Regions from separate parts of the Paenibacillus sp. SRL342 genome, predicted to be linked through region 1. Evidence: riboswitches for the same ligand, from Rfam matches in the RefSeq annotation. Region 1 holds a riboswitch; the other holds the start of a gene.
The links. A riboswitch is a leader RNA that binds a small molecule or an ion and turns the genes downstream of it on or off. The one in region 1 is predicted to bind cyclic di-AMP.
Positions count from the first base shown of each region.

Region 2: another riboswitch for cyclic di-AMP. It lies ahead of AC4E8D_RS10830 (C40 family peptidase); the one in region 1 lies ahead of AC4E8D_RS00150 (resuscitation-promoting factor).

Region 1 is NZ_OZ481790.1:30,739-37,034, reverse strand. It holds gene veg (biofilm formation stimulator Veg) at 1-54, opposite strand, end outside; gene yabG (sporulation peptidase YabG) at 208-1,104, opposite strand; gene rsmA (16S rRNA (adenine(1518)-N(6)/adenine(1519)-N(6))-dimethyltransferase RsmA) at 1,164-2,066, opposite strand; gene rnmV (ribonuclease M5) at 2,071-2,616, opposite strand; gene AC4E8D_RS00150 (resuscitation-promoting factor) at 2,772-3,956, opposite strand; cyclic di-AMP (ydaO/yuaA leader) riboswitch at 4,230-4,483, opposite strand; gene AC4E8D_RS00145 (TatD family hydrolase) at 4,725-5,495, opposite strand; gene AC4E8D_RS00140 (HD domain-containing protein) at 5,828-6,296, opposite strand, start outside.
Region 2 is NZ_OZ481790.1:2,331,234-2,337,529, reverse strand. It holds gene xynC (glucuronoarabinoxylan endo-1,4-beta-xylanase XynC) at 1-188, shown strand, start outside; tRNA gene AC4E8D_RS10840 (tRNA-Leu) at 334-418, opposite strand; gene pelA (pectate lyase) at 597-1,559, opposite strand; cyclic di-AMP (ydaO/yuaA leader) riboswitch at 1,978-2,109, shown strand; gene AC4E8D_RS10830 (C40 family peptidase) at 2,115-2,579, shown strand; gene AC4E8D_RS10825 (carboxymuconolactone decarboxylase family protein) at 2,653-2,982, opposite strand; gene AC4E8D_RS10820 (hypothetical protein) at 3,124-3,342, opposite strand; gene AC4E8D_RS10815 (hypothetical protein) at 3,462-3,791, opposite strand; gene AC4E8D_RS10810 (xanthine phosphoribosyltransferase) at 3,889-4,470, opposite strand; gene AC4E8D_RS10805 (YkvI family membrane protein) at 4,675-5,730, shown strand; gene AC4E8D_RS10800 (glycosyltransferase family 4 protein) at 5,866-6,296, opposite strand, start outside.

The DNA.
Region 1 (6,296 bases):
ACCAATATGTGCATCGAGATTGCGTTTGATATCCAACAGCGTGTTTTTAGCCATTGTCGACGACCACCTCTTTTCTTGTCCATTATACCGGTTTTTACAGTCATTGTCAAATCAAAACTAATTATTATATCAGCATCAAAAAGTTGTTGTCAATGAATTTTTTTGCAAACAAAAAAAGCCCCAAATTGGGACTTTAAATGGCCTACATCAGACTGCCGAGGGGTTCACTTTTAACGTAGATAAATCATTCAGTCCAGGCAGACCTACTCGATAACTCCCCCGTGTCTCGACACCACCCACACCCTGGCTGCCACTGATGGTATTGTGCAGAACATCACTCATGTTGACCGTATCCCGCACAGAGGTAAAGGAGGCCTTGGCTGCCACATAGACCGGATCAAGTGCATGAATGAGAATTCTCCCTGGAGAACTGGCAAAGTTCGCTCCAGCGCGCAGCAGTGCCTCAAAATGGGACTGACAGGCCCCTGCCACAATAGTCAGTGCATCCAGATGGCGTTCATATTGTCGGGCCACCTGAATGGCCGACACAAAATTTTGCGAGTTCTTGTAGCTACCAAGACTATATAAGTCATAGGGCTGACGTGTCTTTAGGACCCCATCATGACCCGTAATGACTACGATATCCGGACGTACTTTGGGTAATAAACGGTATAGGGTATCTGCCATTGCCGATTCATGGACATATTGTCCCTCTGCGGGCACACGAAGTTGCTCATAGAGATCCATACTTTTTTTCAAATAGTTCGGATCTCCATCCAGATGAAGCACCTTTCCAGGCATTTCAAAATAAGCCGGTTCCTGCTGAGCAGACCAATCCTGTACCAGACCTTCCCGATTCCGCTCAGCCTGTTCCATACGATTCTGCTGCAGACGGGACAGGGTCTGATGTGCTTTAATATGCGCCTGTCTGGTCTTGGCGCTTTGTGGTTCGTAGGGAACCTGTATCAAATCGTCCACCGGGGAATCGGCAATCAGCCGGAACTCAGTCCCTTTAATGACCGCAGCATCCAACTGGAGGCCTTCCACCCGAAAAGTCACATCGCCGCCGTATGACTTCCGAACGACCAAGTCTCCGATATTCATCAACGTAATCACCTCTACCCCATCGTATGGGCAGAGACCCGGTTTGGTTCATTCAAATTTTACAGTGCTGCACGTACCCCTGCTTCCCACATTACGGTGCTGAGTGTGGCATACTCTTGCAGACTCAACGTCTCTCCACGTCGGGACGGTTGAATACCTGCCTGCTCCAGCAGAATGTCTGCCTGTTCCCGGTTCTCCTTTGTGAAGAAACGTGCCTTCAAGTTGTTTGAGATTGTTTTTCTCCGTTGGGCAAAAGAAGCCTGTACCACTTCGAAGTAGTGTGCTTCATCCGGAATCTCCACTGGTGGTTTCTCACGCACTTTCAGCTTAATGACAGCTGATTCCACATTAGGTTGCGGAATGAAGACTGTAGGCGGCACAATACACACAAGCTCCGGCATACTGTAGTACTGAACTGCGATGCTCAGACTGCCGTAGTCTTTTGATCCTGGTGCAGCAGCCATGCGTTCAGCCACTTCTTTTTGGATCATGACAACAATACTGTCTACCGGCAGCTTCTCTTCCAACAGTTTCATCATAATTGGAGTCGTTACATAATAAGGCAGGTTAGCCACGACACTGACTTTGTCCACGGATGCAAAATCCGTATTAAACAACTCAGCCAGATCAAGCTTCAACACATCCCCATGATGAACACGTACATTCGAATAAGGCTGCATCACTTCTCCCAGGATTGGGATCAAGCGCTGATCAATCTCTACGGCTGTGACAGGACCTGCTACCCGAGCCAGTCGCTCCGTAAGGGCTCCAATACCCGGCCCGATCTCTAACGCGCCCTTGGACTCGTCCAAATCGGCTGCATTAACAATTTTGTTCAGTATATTTTGATCGATCAGAAAGTTCTGACCCAGACTTTTCTTGAATGAGAATCCGTGTCTTTGAATAATCTCTTTGGTTCGCTTGGGCGTTGCAATTTCTATCGTCTCTTCCATATCCTTCATATGCTCACATTCCTTCACGTTCAATTTGCGCTAATGCTGTAGAGAACTCTTCCCGTGTAATCTGAAATACACTGAGACGTTTGTGGAACTGCTTACCGTTACAATAACCGATGCCCAGCAGATTGCCCATCTCCATGCGACGTGCAGCAGCCTGCGGATGCACGATAAGTCCTGCCGCGATCAGGTCCTCCCAATCGATCAGGCTCGGAGCACCTTCGTATGAAGTATGTACGCGCGCCAGAGCATGACGGATCGCTTCAGGTGAGGCATTCTCCACCCCAATGTCCCCTTTACGCGTTGCATCGGCTTCCGGAATGAAGGCATGTTTGCAGCCAGGCACCTTATTCGCAATAATTTTACGAATGCGTTCGCCAGCATGATCCGGATCTGTCAGTACAATGACTCCCCGTCTCTCCTGAGCAAGCGCAATCCGCTTCAGAATGCGTTGGTTGATTGCTGATCCACCTGTTTCTATTGTATCGGCTTCAACGGCCCGACGGATAGCTACCGTATCGTCACGGCCTTCCACCACAATGACTTCTTTTATCATGTTCCATTTCTTCCTTTCTAACGCAAAAAGAAGAGGAATATCCTCTTCTCTGCCAAACGGCGGGGGAGACTGAATTCAGACTCCTCCGCCGCATATTCCGCATGAATCATTCATGCAACTATTTTATAGCATTCCCATTTCAAAGTAAAACGATTTTAGTTCGCTTCCGGCTTCACCGGACCGATCACGTAGACCGTCTTGCCTTTCTTACGTCCAAAATTCAGGGCATGCTTCACACTGTCATAATATACATCAATTTTGTTGCCTTTAATGGCACCGCCTGTATCTTCCGCACGACGGAATCCCAGACCTTCGATATATACCCACCAGCCAATTGGAATGACTTTGGGATCAACCGCAATGGTGCGACCTTCCGTTACACGAGTACCGGAAGCTGTTTTAGTACCAATGCCAGGCTCTTCGGAAGAGTAGGCAGTCATGGATACATTTTTAAGTACTTTGGAGTATTTAAAAGAAGTCCCGGATACAGTAATCACTTTGCTGCCCGAGGCAGATGTTTTCTTCGAGTTCGTTGTTGTAGCCTTTTTGGTTGTTGAAGTTTGAGCCGATACAGTCTGAATCTCAGGTTCTTTCACGACCGGTTTTGCTTTGGTGCCGACAGCGATCACTTTATCTACACGATTATTCGCGACAGATTTGCCGACCATTTTTTTGGAGACCAATTCTCCATCCTGAAATACCTTTTCGATATGCTGTACAAGTGTGCCTTCTTTGCCGTTTACAACGACACGGTTATCCCCTTTGTACAAGCTAGGGTCAGCCGTTTTAATAACTTTGTAAGCGATCGGTTGCTCTACTTCCACTGTACGCTTTGTTACGCGCACTACACGGATCTTCATCTCCGCTTTGATCGCAGTTCCGAGCGCCGGATACACTTTATCATTACTTTCAACTTGAATACCTGATTTTTGAATTGCATCTTCCACCGATGAATCGGTTGTATACAGAGTCTTGGTGTCTCCGTCTGCCGTAATGTTAACTGGAACGGCCCGCTCAATAACGATTCGGTCTCCATCTGTAATCGCCCCATTCATGGACATGGATACCTTATCGTGAGGGCTGACTGTGATCGACTGCTCCTCCAGCATTTCCTGAAGCATTCCTGTACGAGTCTCTACCACCTGAGCTTTGCCATCAATAACCAGCGAAATTTGTTTCCCGGCCTGACCGTAAACGACTAACAAGATCATGATTGTAAGCGCAATTGAGAAAATCGCGATCAATGCCATTTGACGCATGTTCTCATGCTTCCACCGCAACGCGAAAGACTTACTGGATGATCGTGACTCATGGGTCTCTTCTGGTTGGAATGTGCCCACTTCTCCGTCCTCCTTCATAGCCTCGCCGTCTAAAGTAATGCATGATGTCTTTGACGTGACTATACCAAATTTTCTACAGAACACAGATTGGACCAACATAATCCGGTTCTGCACCATGAATCAATCTTCGCAACATGATGTCATCCTCCTGAATACCTACCGTATGATGACAATATTTCTTTTATTCAAAAACAAAAAAGCCAAAGAAAGAGTGTAAGAGGAACTCTTTCGTGGCTTCCGAATGATTTTGAATATCGGAAATTCATGCACGAGGTTACCTCTCTTTTTCCGCTTGCGAGGTTAGCTGTCGGGTTCGGGCGAAAGAGAGCCGCCCTATCTTGGGTCACCCGCTCATGGCGGACGCCCTTGAATTCACCCCGAGACCCAAAGAAGAAATCAAATACGGCTTCGCAGTTCCCTTCGCTGCTTTTGGGTCAGCGAACGTTGCGCATCGGCCAAATACACCGATGTTTAAGCCCTATTGGTTCCCCCGCTCTCCGTTAACGGAGACTCAGCGAGACTGATTCATGAAAGTAATGTTGTTTCATCGGAAAGTGTCCCTTTGTTCATCCCCCGAACATCTGTCCAATTTTCCGCACAACAATTCACTGAAAAGATGATATCCTGTTTTGATGCATGTTGTAAAGCGTTGATCAAGTACGTTTTTCTGAATATTTGGTTAAAATATTGTAATATTCTTGATTTATTTGGATCAAAGGGCAAATTAACTCCGCTTACCTGCCTTTTTCACCTCATTTACTCGTTTTTTTAACGAATTCCAAATCGTTCCATGGCATTTTTGGTTGTTATTGCAGCAATTTCCTCCACCGAAATGCCTTTAATTTCCGCAGCTGCCTCTGCAACCAGACGTACATGCGCTGTCTCATTTCGCTTCCCACGATAAGGGTGAGGTGTCAAATATGGAGCATCTGTTTCAATGAAAAACCGGTCCATAGGAACCTTCTCCAGCACCTCTTTGGGCTGCTTTGCATTTTTGAATGTGATTGGTCCTCCGAAGGAGAGATGGAAGCCCATATCGAGACAACTTTTTGCTGTTTCCCAGCTGCCCGAGAACGAGTGCATCACACCACCAACCTCACCCGCTTTCTCTTCACGCAAAATTCTTATGATATCCTCATGTGCATCCCGATTATGGATGACAATCGGCATCTTCACTTCACGCGCCAAAGCAATTTGTTGTCGTAATACGCGATGCTGTATTTCCTTTGGTGAAGTGTCCCAGTGATAATCCAATCCAATCTCACCAATCGCAACCACTTTTTCATGCTTGCATAAAGATGCAATCCACTCCAAATCGCCCTCCTGCATTGTGATCGCATCTACGGGATGCCACCCTACAGCTGCATATATAAAATCATATGTTTCAGCGAGTTTCATTGTGGTTGGAATCGTCTCCCGGTTAAAGCCAATGTTGATCATGCGACCAACTCCTGCATCCACAGCACGCTGAATCATGTCCTCGCGGTCCTCGTCGAATTGTGGTGCATCCAGATGTGTATGTGTGTCGAACAGCATCATGTCTGTATCTCCCTTCATGTCGAAATAACGACTATCTTCTTTTGTAAATTTAATTTGTAAATTCCAATAATTTAATGACTCGTACATAAAACATTTTGGGTAATCTGTGTATTACATCATCACGTTTGTTTCTTCACAACTACAATATATAGAAGAGATACGGATATTCTGATCTATATATTGCTAATTGCGCTCATTTTGCCTGCTTGCATTTACAAAATTATGTCGATCTACATATACTCCCCATTAAAGCAGATTACTGTATCATGAAAAATAGCTCTTTTAGAAAGTGTTTTGATATCAAAATTCTTCATCGGATTATACCCACACGATTACAAGAAATAGGGGCGTATATGTGACGGTAATTCGTGAATAATCGCATCCACCTTGTTTTGCGGGTAATACAAATGATGTTTCCCTCGGTGAAGCCCACTGATGGAACGGACAATGTCAGATACTTCTGACAACTCACGTAAATTGTCCTGTCGATCCAGAAGAAGAATCTGCTTATCTGTGGATTCATCCGGACGAAACACATCATACGGATTATCCGAAGGAAAATCAATTTCAAGATCATATTCGGGATCGAGGCCAGCCTGTACAAAAGCTTCCCGAATCTCTTCCATCATTGTCAAGTCGACCTGTTCAAGCTCTACATACTTATATAACTTGCGATCCATAAAACGTTCGCATAACTCACTCAGAACAGTATCGTCCTCCTTGCGCCACTGCGTAAATGCCGTCTGAATTAATGCTTCATCCAACTGCAAATATTCATCTACGGATAATTCCCCTTCAAAT
Region 2 (6,296 bases), 2.3 Mb from region 1:
TCGACATTTTTGTGAACGGAACCAAAGTCATCAGCAACGAGCCCTTTCCAGCTACGGGAAGCTGGTCCACTTGGGTTGAAAAAACAATACAGGTCCCCATGAACACGGGGACCAATACATTGAAAGTGGTTACCACTGGATCGGAAGGACCGAATATTGATAGCGTTAATGTTACCGCAGCACAATAAACGTTCCGTATGGCTGATGGAAGACATTTGCTGAACGTGCAGCTAAGCACTAACCTCTTGGATACTCGAGTCTAAAGTTAGTGTTATATCAAAAAATGCAAAAAAATACTCCTTAAGCGTTAACTTAAGGAGTATTTTTATTAGATGCGGTCGAGAGGACTCGAACCTCCACGGGGGGTTAGCCCACACGGACCTGAACCGTGCGCGTCTGCCAATTCCGCCACGACCGCATATTGTATCTCCGTGATCAATATCGGCGACAAGAAGTAATATATCATGTGGAATCTATCATGTCAACAATGAAAATAATTACAATAAAGCCCGAATCGAAACAGACGTCCATTTCGATTCGGGCTTTACCTTTAACTGCTAATAGTTTGGTTCATTATAACGGAAACATAATACAAATTACAGCTTGGAAGGCCAGTTACCGTACCAAGCATAACCGCCTCTTCTTTCTTTATCAATATCACTTAGTTTGTATTTAACGACCCCGTCACGACCAATAAAGATCGGTTTATCCGTTCCCACTTCGTAGAAACGAGCCCAGATCGGTGCAGCTTTGGAATCAGCGATAATTTTGCTGTCTCCGTTTGCTCTTTCATACTTGTAACCCGTAATCTTCACTTTGTTAAACCATGCTTCAGCTCCCTTAATGGATGCCGTAATTTTAGCGGTAGCAGGTCTGGTTTTCAGGAATTTAACAATCGTTACACTCTCTCCAGCCGTCAGTGATGGTACTTCATAGATTCTTGCGCTTGCCGGTTTAAGAGAACTGGAATCATGTTGTTGTCCCCATGCTGTCAGCTTACCGCCTGAAACAACCTGTGTATTCAGAATTGCATCTACACCTTTGGCAACTGAGTTTTTACTGCGGTTAGCAAGTGTGCTGTCGATAAACGAGAAATCACCTTTGCGTGTCGCTACTTCATCCAACATGATCATTACATTAATCATGGCATCATCATTGTAAGTGATGTGCTTGTGATATCCGGAGCTTTGGTAAACTTGTGGCCATCCGCCGTTTGAATACTGCATGTTGATCAAAAAGTTAATTCCTTTGATTGCAGCTGTGGAGTAACGCGGATCATTCGTCTTTTTAAATTCCTTCGCCAATCTTCTAATTTCTGAGTATGTAGCCTTGTTGTCGATCGTGGACTTCGCCCACTCTCCACTTGTCTGTTTATAATCTTTTCTCCAACCTCCATCCGGCAGCTGGTTCTTCAAAATATCAGAAATACTCGCTGTAGTACCCGATGCATCCGCAGCAGATACCGTCCCTACAGGGAGAACTGCCATTCCAACTGCCGAGAACACCATCGTGCATGCCAGGACAAAAGTAATTATTTTCTTCGCTTTCAAATGTAACACTCTCCTATGTTCGTTTTTATAAATCTTCCACTTTTACTTACCTATGATACGCGTCCCCAAACCTCCTTTATTTGTATTTATCACATAATAAAATCAATTTTAATCCAATATGTGGATTGGATAATCAGATAATATGCAAAAAATCGATTTTTGTCAATATATGCAACTTAATGAATATAATCTCTCTAATTCTACATAACGGGATAGTTCTTTTAACTCATGACAAACCTATTTATTTATCCAAATTCGTCTTAAACGAATCAATAATGACGTTTTTGTCATGAATGATACCCAAACTTGATCCCTTCTTTCATATAAAAACCTTAATTCCGCTAACATTGAGGTATTACGAAGGGTTTTAAATAGGTTTGACAATTACGCATTTATGCAATATAGTTTCAAATAGTTACAAAAACTTAATTATTCATTGCCGAGTTTCATGTTTGAAAACGGGGGAACCAATTTGGGTGAATTATTCTTATACATAGGAAATATAGGGAACCTTCTACCGAACCCTTAGCTAACTCCGTAGGCATCGAAGGGAGAACATTGATTTTGAAAAAACTGATTATCTCCATTTTTGGAGCAGCTGTATTATTTACATCCGGGGCAACAAGCACAGAGGCAAGCAGTATCAACTCCGTAGTGAACAACATGACAGGTATACCTTACAAATGGGGTGGCACAACTGTAGCCGGCTTCGACTGTTCTGGTTTTATGAGATATCTTTTCAACAAATACAGCATTGAATTGCCACGTACTTCTCAGCAGCAAGCCAAAGCAGGTACGCCTGTATCCAAGAGCAATGTTCGGACAGGTGATCTGGTGTTCTTTAATACAACAGGCAAAGGCATTTCACATACAGGTGTATATATCGGCGGCGGACAATTCGCTCATGCCTCCAGCAGTAAAGGTGTAAGCATCACAAAGTTATCGAATCCATACTTTAATGACCGCTATGTAACAGCACGTCGGGTAACTGGACAGTTTATGTATGATAAAATGTTGGGTAAAATGTAATTCACATACAAAAAGGCATCGGTTATTAACCGGATGCCTTTTTTGTACTTAAAAATGTATGTTGCATTACTTACTAATGCAGCGCCTTCTGCACTCGCATCGCACCCTGAGACAGTGCATGTCCTCCTCCAACAGCTCCGGCCACCGCAACGGTCTCCATAATCTCCTGATCTGTTGCACCCTTAGCACGGGCTTCTTCTACATGGTAGAAGGTACATACCTCATTGTTGGCAAACAATCCAATCCCAAGCGCAATTAGCTGTTTTGTCTTCGCATCAATCACGCCAGGTTGGAAACATTCTCCGGTAAACTCATGATATGACTTCACCACACCTGGCAGTACATCGCTTAATGCTCCAATCTGATCCTTGTAGGCATGAACTTTATCATTCATCAATGTCATCGCTTGTAGCACACCCTCTCGGCTATAGTTACAGATCTTCCTCACTGTACCTATCTTCTCTCCCGAATGAGTCAATTATGCCAAGAAATCATGGTAATTCCAAACATTTAACGCTCATGGCTCTGCCATAATTATAAGCTGTTACTCACTAAGTGGACTCTGGCGCGGCTCGCTGAACAGCTGATAGCTGTAACCTCGGTCCAGCTTAACGACACGTCGATTCTGACGACGGATAAGTACCTGCTCGCCATCCCAGGCAACCACAATCCCCTTCACGTCGTTCGATTCCAGCTCGTCCCGTACTACTCTAACTTTCTCACCTGACAGACGCAGAGCGTCCAATTCTGTATCACTAATCATATTCATGGCTCCTATATTTCAAATTTATTTACAAAAAGAGACCTAAATGAAAAGTCATTTAGGTCTCACGTGACTGTATTGGACTGTCATGTCATTCGAAATTATGTCCCGACTGAAAGTTACCGCTGCGCGTGCTCTTTGCTGTCGTTCTTCTCAAACCAAAAATCAAGCACTTTGGCGGACATCACACGTTCTTCAAGGTACTCCACTTGATGCGGTGTAAATTGTTCTTTCCAAGAGAAGGACAACTCTTCGCACAAGCCTACAATCGTCAGTAATTCTGACCAGGCAACATAGCGTTTGTACCAGAAAAATTGAGGATGTTCAATCATATAGGGATAAAGGTCATCGAATTCCGTATGTTTACAATCCAGGGCACGTTCAAAATGAACTTTCGATTCCGCCAGCTTATCATTAAAAAATTGTTCTGTTGCCAGTTGGTTCCCCATGGTGTTGCCTCCTCTCCCTAACATAACCCCATTATAAATGAAATCTGCGGTCATGCAAAGGCATAGTTCAAAAAATAGGCCCTATTCCTTTAAAATGTCACATTTCGTTATCGTCAAATTGTACCGTACCATCGTTCAGGGAACGAATGCGTACCAAGGCTTCCACCGGAATACCCTGTTCACGAATCGTGTGTGCCCCTGCTTGGAAACTTTTCTCGACCACAACGCCGAATCCGACAAGTTCCGCACCGGAACGCTCGATAATTTTGATGACGCCACGAGCGGCATCTCCATTGGCAATAATATCATCAATGAACAAAATGCGGTCATTCTCATGAATGAACTCGCGGGATACCATAATGTCAGTTACAATTCCTTTGGTAAAGGACGGTACACGTTCACAGTAAGCATCAGGATCAGCCAGAAGTGTTTTTTTGCGACGGGCGAATACAAGGGGCACCCCAAGTTCATAGGCTGCGGCAAACGCAACCGGAATCCCTGAGGATTCTACCGTGATTACTCGAGTTACTCCACTTTCACGAAAACGGGCAGCAAACTCACGTCCCATCTCCATCGTTAATGCAGGATCAATCTGGTGGTTCAACAGACCATCCAGCTTTAATACTTGATCCGAGATAACCACACCTTCTTGTAAAATTCGTTGTTTCAATAATTCCATGATTTGACCTCCCAAGCCTATCCTATGAGGTAAAAGTATCATATATCTATCTATAAGTTCAAGCGAAATTGCCTGGGCGCTGTCCTTGAGACACAATTCAAGCCAAAGCTCATTATCGATTGTCATGACTTTCGTGGGTCAAGCATACCTTGTACCATGGTACCCGCATGTCCAAACTATACAGGGGCCTGAGAGGGGAAACACATGAAACAGGCATTTCGGGTGCTGCAGATCGCATTTACATACATCGGAACGGTTGTTGGAGCTGGCTTCGCTACAGGGCAGGAAATTTTGCAGTTTTTTACCCAGTATGGCAAATGGGCCACCGTCACCATAGGCTTATCCACCATGCTCTTTGTCTGGTTAGGTACCAAAATGATGCTGATCGCTCACGATACCGGTTCCCGCTCTTATGAGGATCTGAACAAACATTTATTCGGCCACAAGGCGGGCAAATGGATCACCTGGGTGACCCTTCTCATTCTCATTGGCGTGAACAGTGTCATGCTTGCCGGAGCAGGTTCCGTTTTTGTTGAACATCTGGGTTTGCATTATCAGACAGGTCTGATCGTCACACTTGTAGGGTCATATCTGCTTCTCGGTCGAGGCATTCAGGCCATCCTACAAATGAATAGCATTGTCGTGCCCATGATGCTCCTGTTATCTCTGCTCATGATCACCAGTACCATCCATCATCCAGGTGCTTCCCGATTCATCACACTGACGACAGATTCAAACCCTATTCAAGTGTGGCTGTCTCCACTGTTGTATACTTCATTCAATCTGGTGTTGGCTCAAGCTGTTCTTGTGCCTGTAGGTAACCAGATTCGTAGTCGGAATGTGCTGAAGTGGGGTGGAGTATTGGGTGGAATTGGCGTAGGTTTCATGCTGATGGCAGCTCATTTTGCCATGTCAGCCCAAATGCCCGGCATCATTCAATTCGAAATCCCGATGGGCAGCATTGCCTTTCAACTTGGATGGGCAGTGCAATCTGTATATGTATCCCTTATTTTCATGGAAATATTCAGTACCTTTGTAGCCGATATCTATGGAATGACCTTGCAACTCAGCCAACATATACGTGTCCATCCCCGTTTCATTACATTAACCATTATGATGTTGTGTTACTCACTCAGTCAGTTTGGATTCAGTTCCCTGCTGTCCATCCTTTACCCCATCTTTGGAAGTATGGCATTAATCTGGGCTGCCAAATTGGTACTGAACCGCTGGGGCGCCTTTCGTAGACGCAACAATATATAAATCTCACGGTCCATGTACTTCATGAATATGAGCATCTGTTTGCCTCATAACCACAAGTCATCGCAGGTACTCTTTCCTTAAACATGACAAAAAGCCGCTGTTTATCACAGCGGCTCGCACTTTTTGCTCTACGTTTTAAGCTTTGCTAGGAAACTGTAGATACATCTTTTTTAACTCATTGACCGATCTGCCAAGCGAGTAATGTGTTTTGGCTTTTTCACACGCCGAACGGGCAAGTTCATAACGATAAGCCGGGTCCAGCATCACTTTTTCAAGCGCTTCAGCTAATGCAGAAGGATCTTCTGCCGGTACAAGCAACCCATTGCTACCGTTCTCGATCTGTTCAGGTATTCCACCTACATCCGTACCCACAAGGGCAAGACAACTCAGCGCCGCTTCAGCGAAGACAGAACCAAATGCTTCTGCCCGTGAAGGAAGTACAAAAATATCAAAGAATGGCATGAATTCCTCAGGGTGCAGTGTATAACCATAGAAAATGGTCTCATTATAGATCCCTAATCGTTGCGCCAATTCTTCCAGATCAGGACGAATCGGTCCATCTCCAA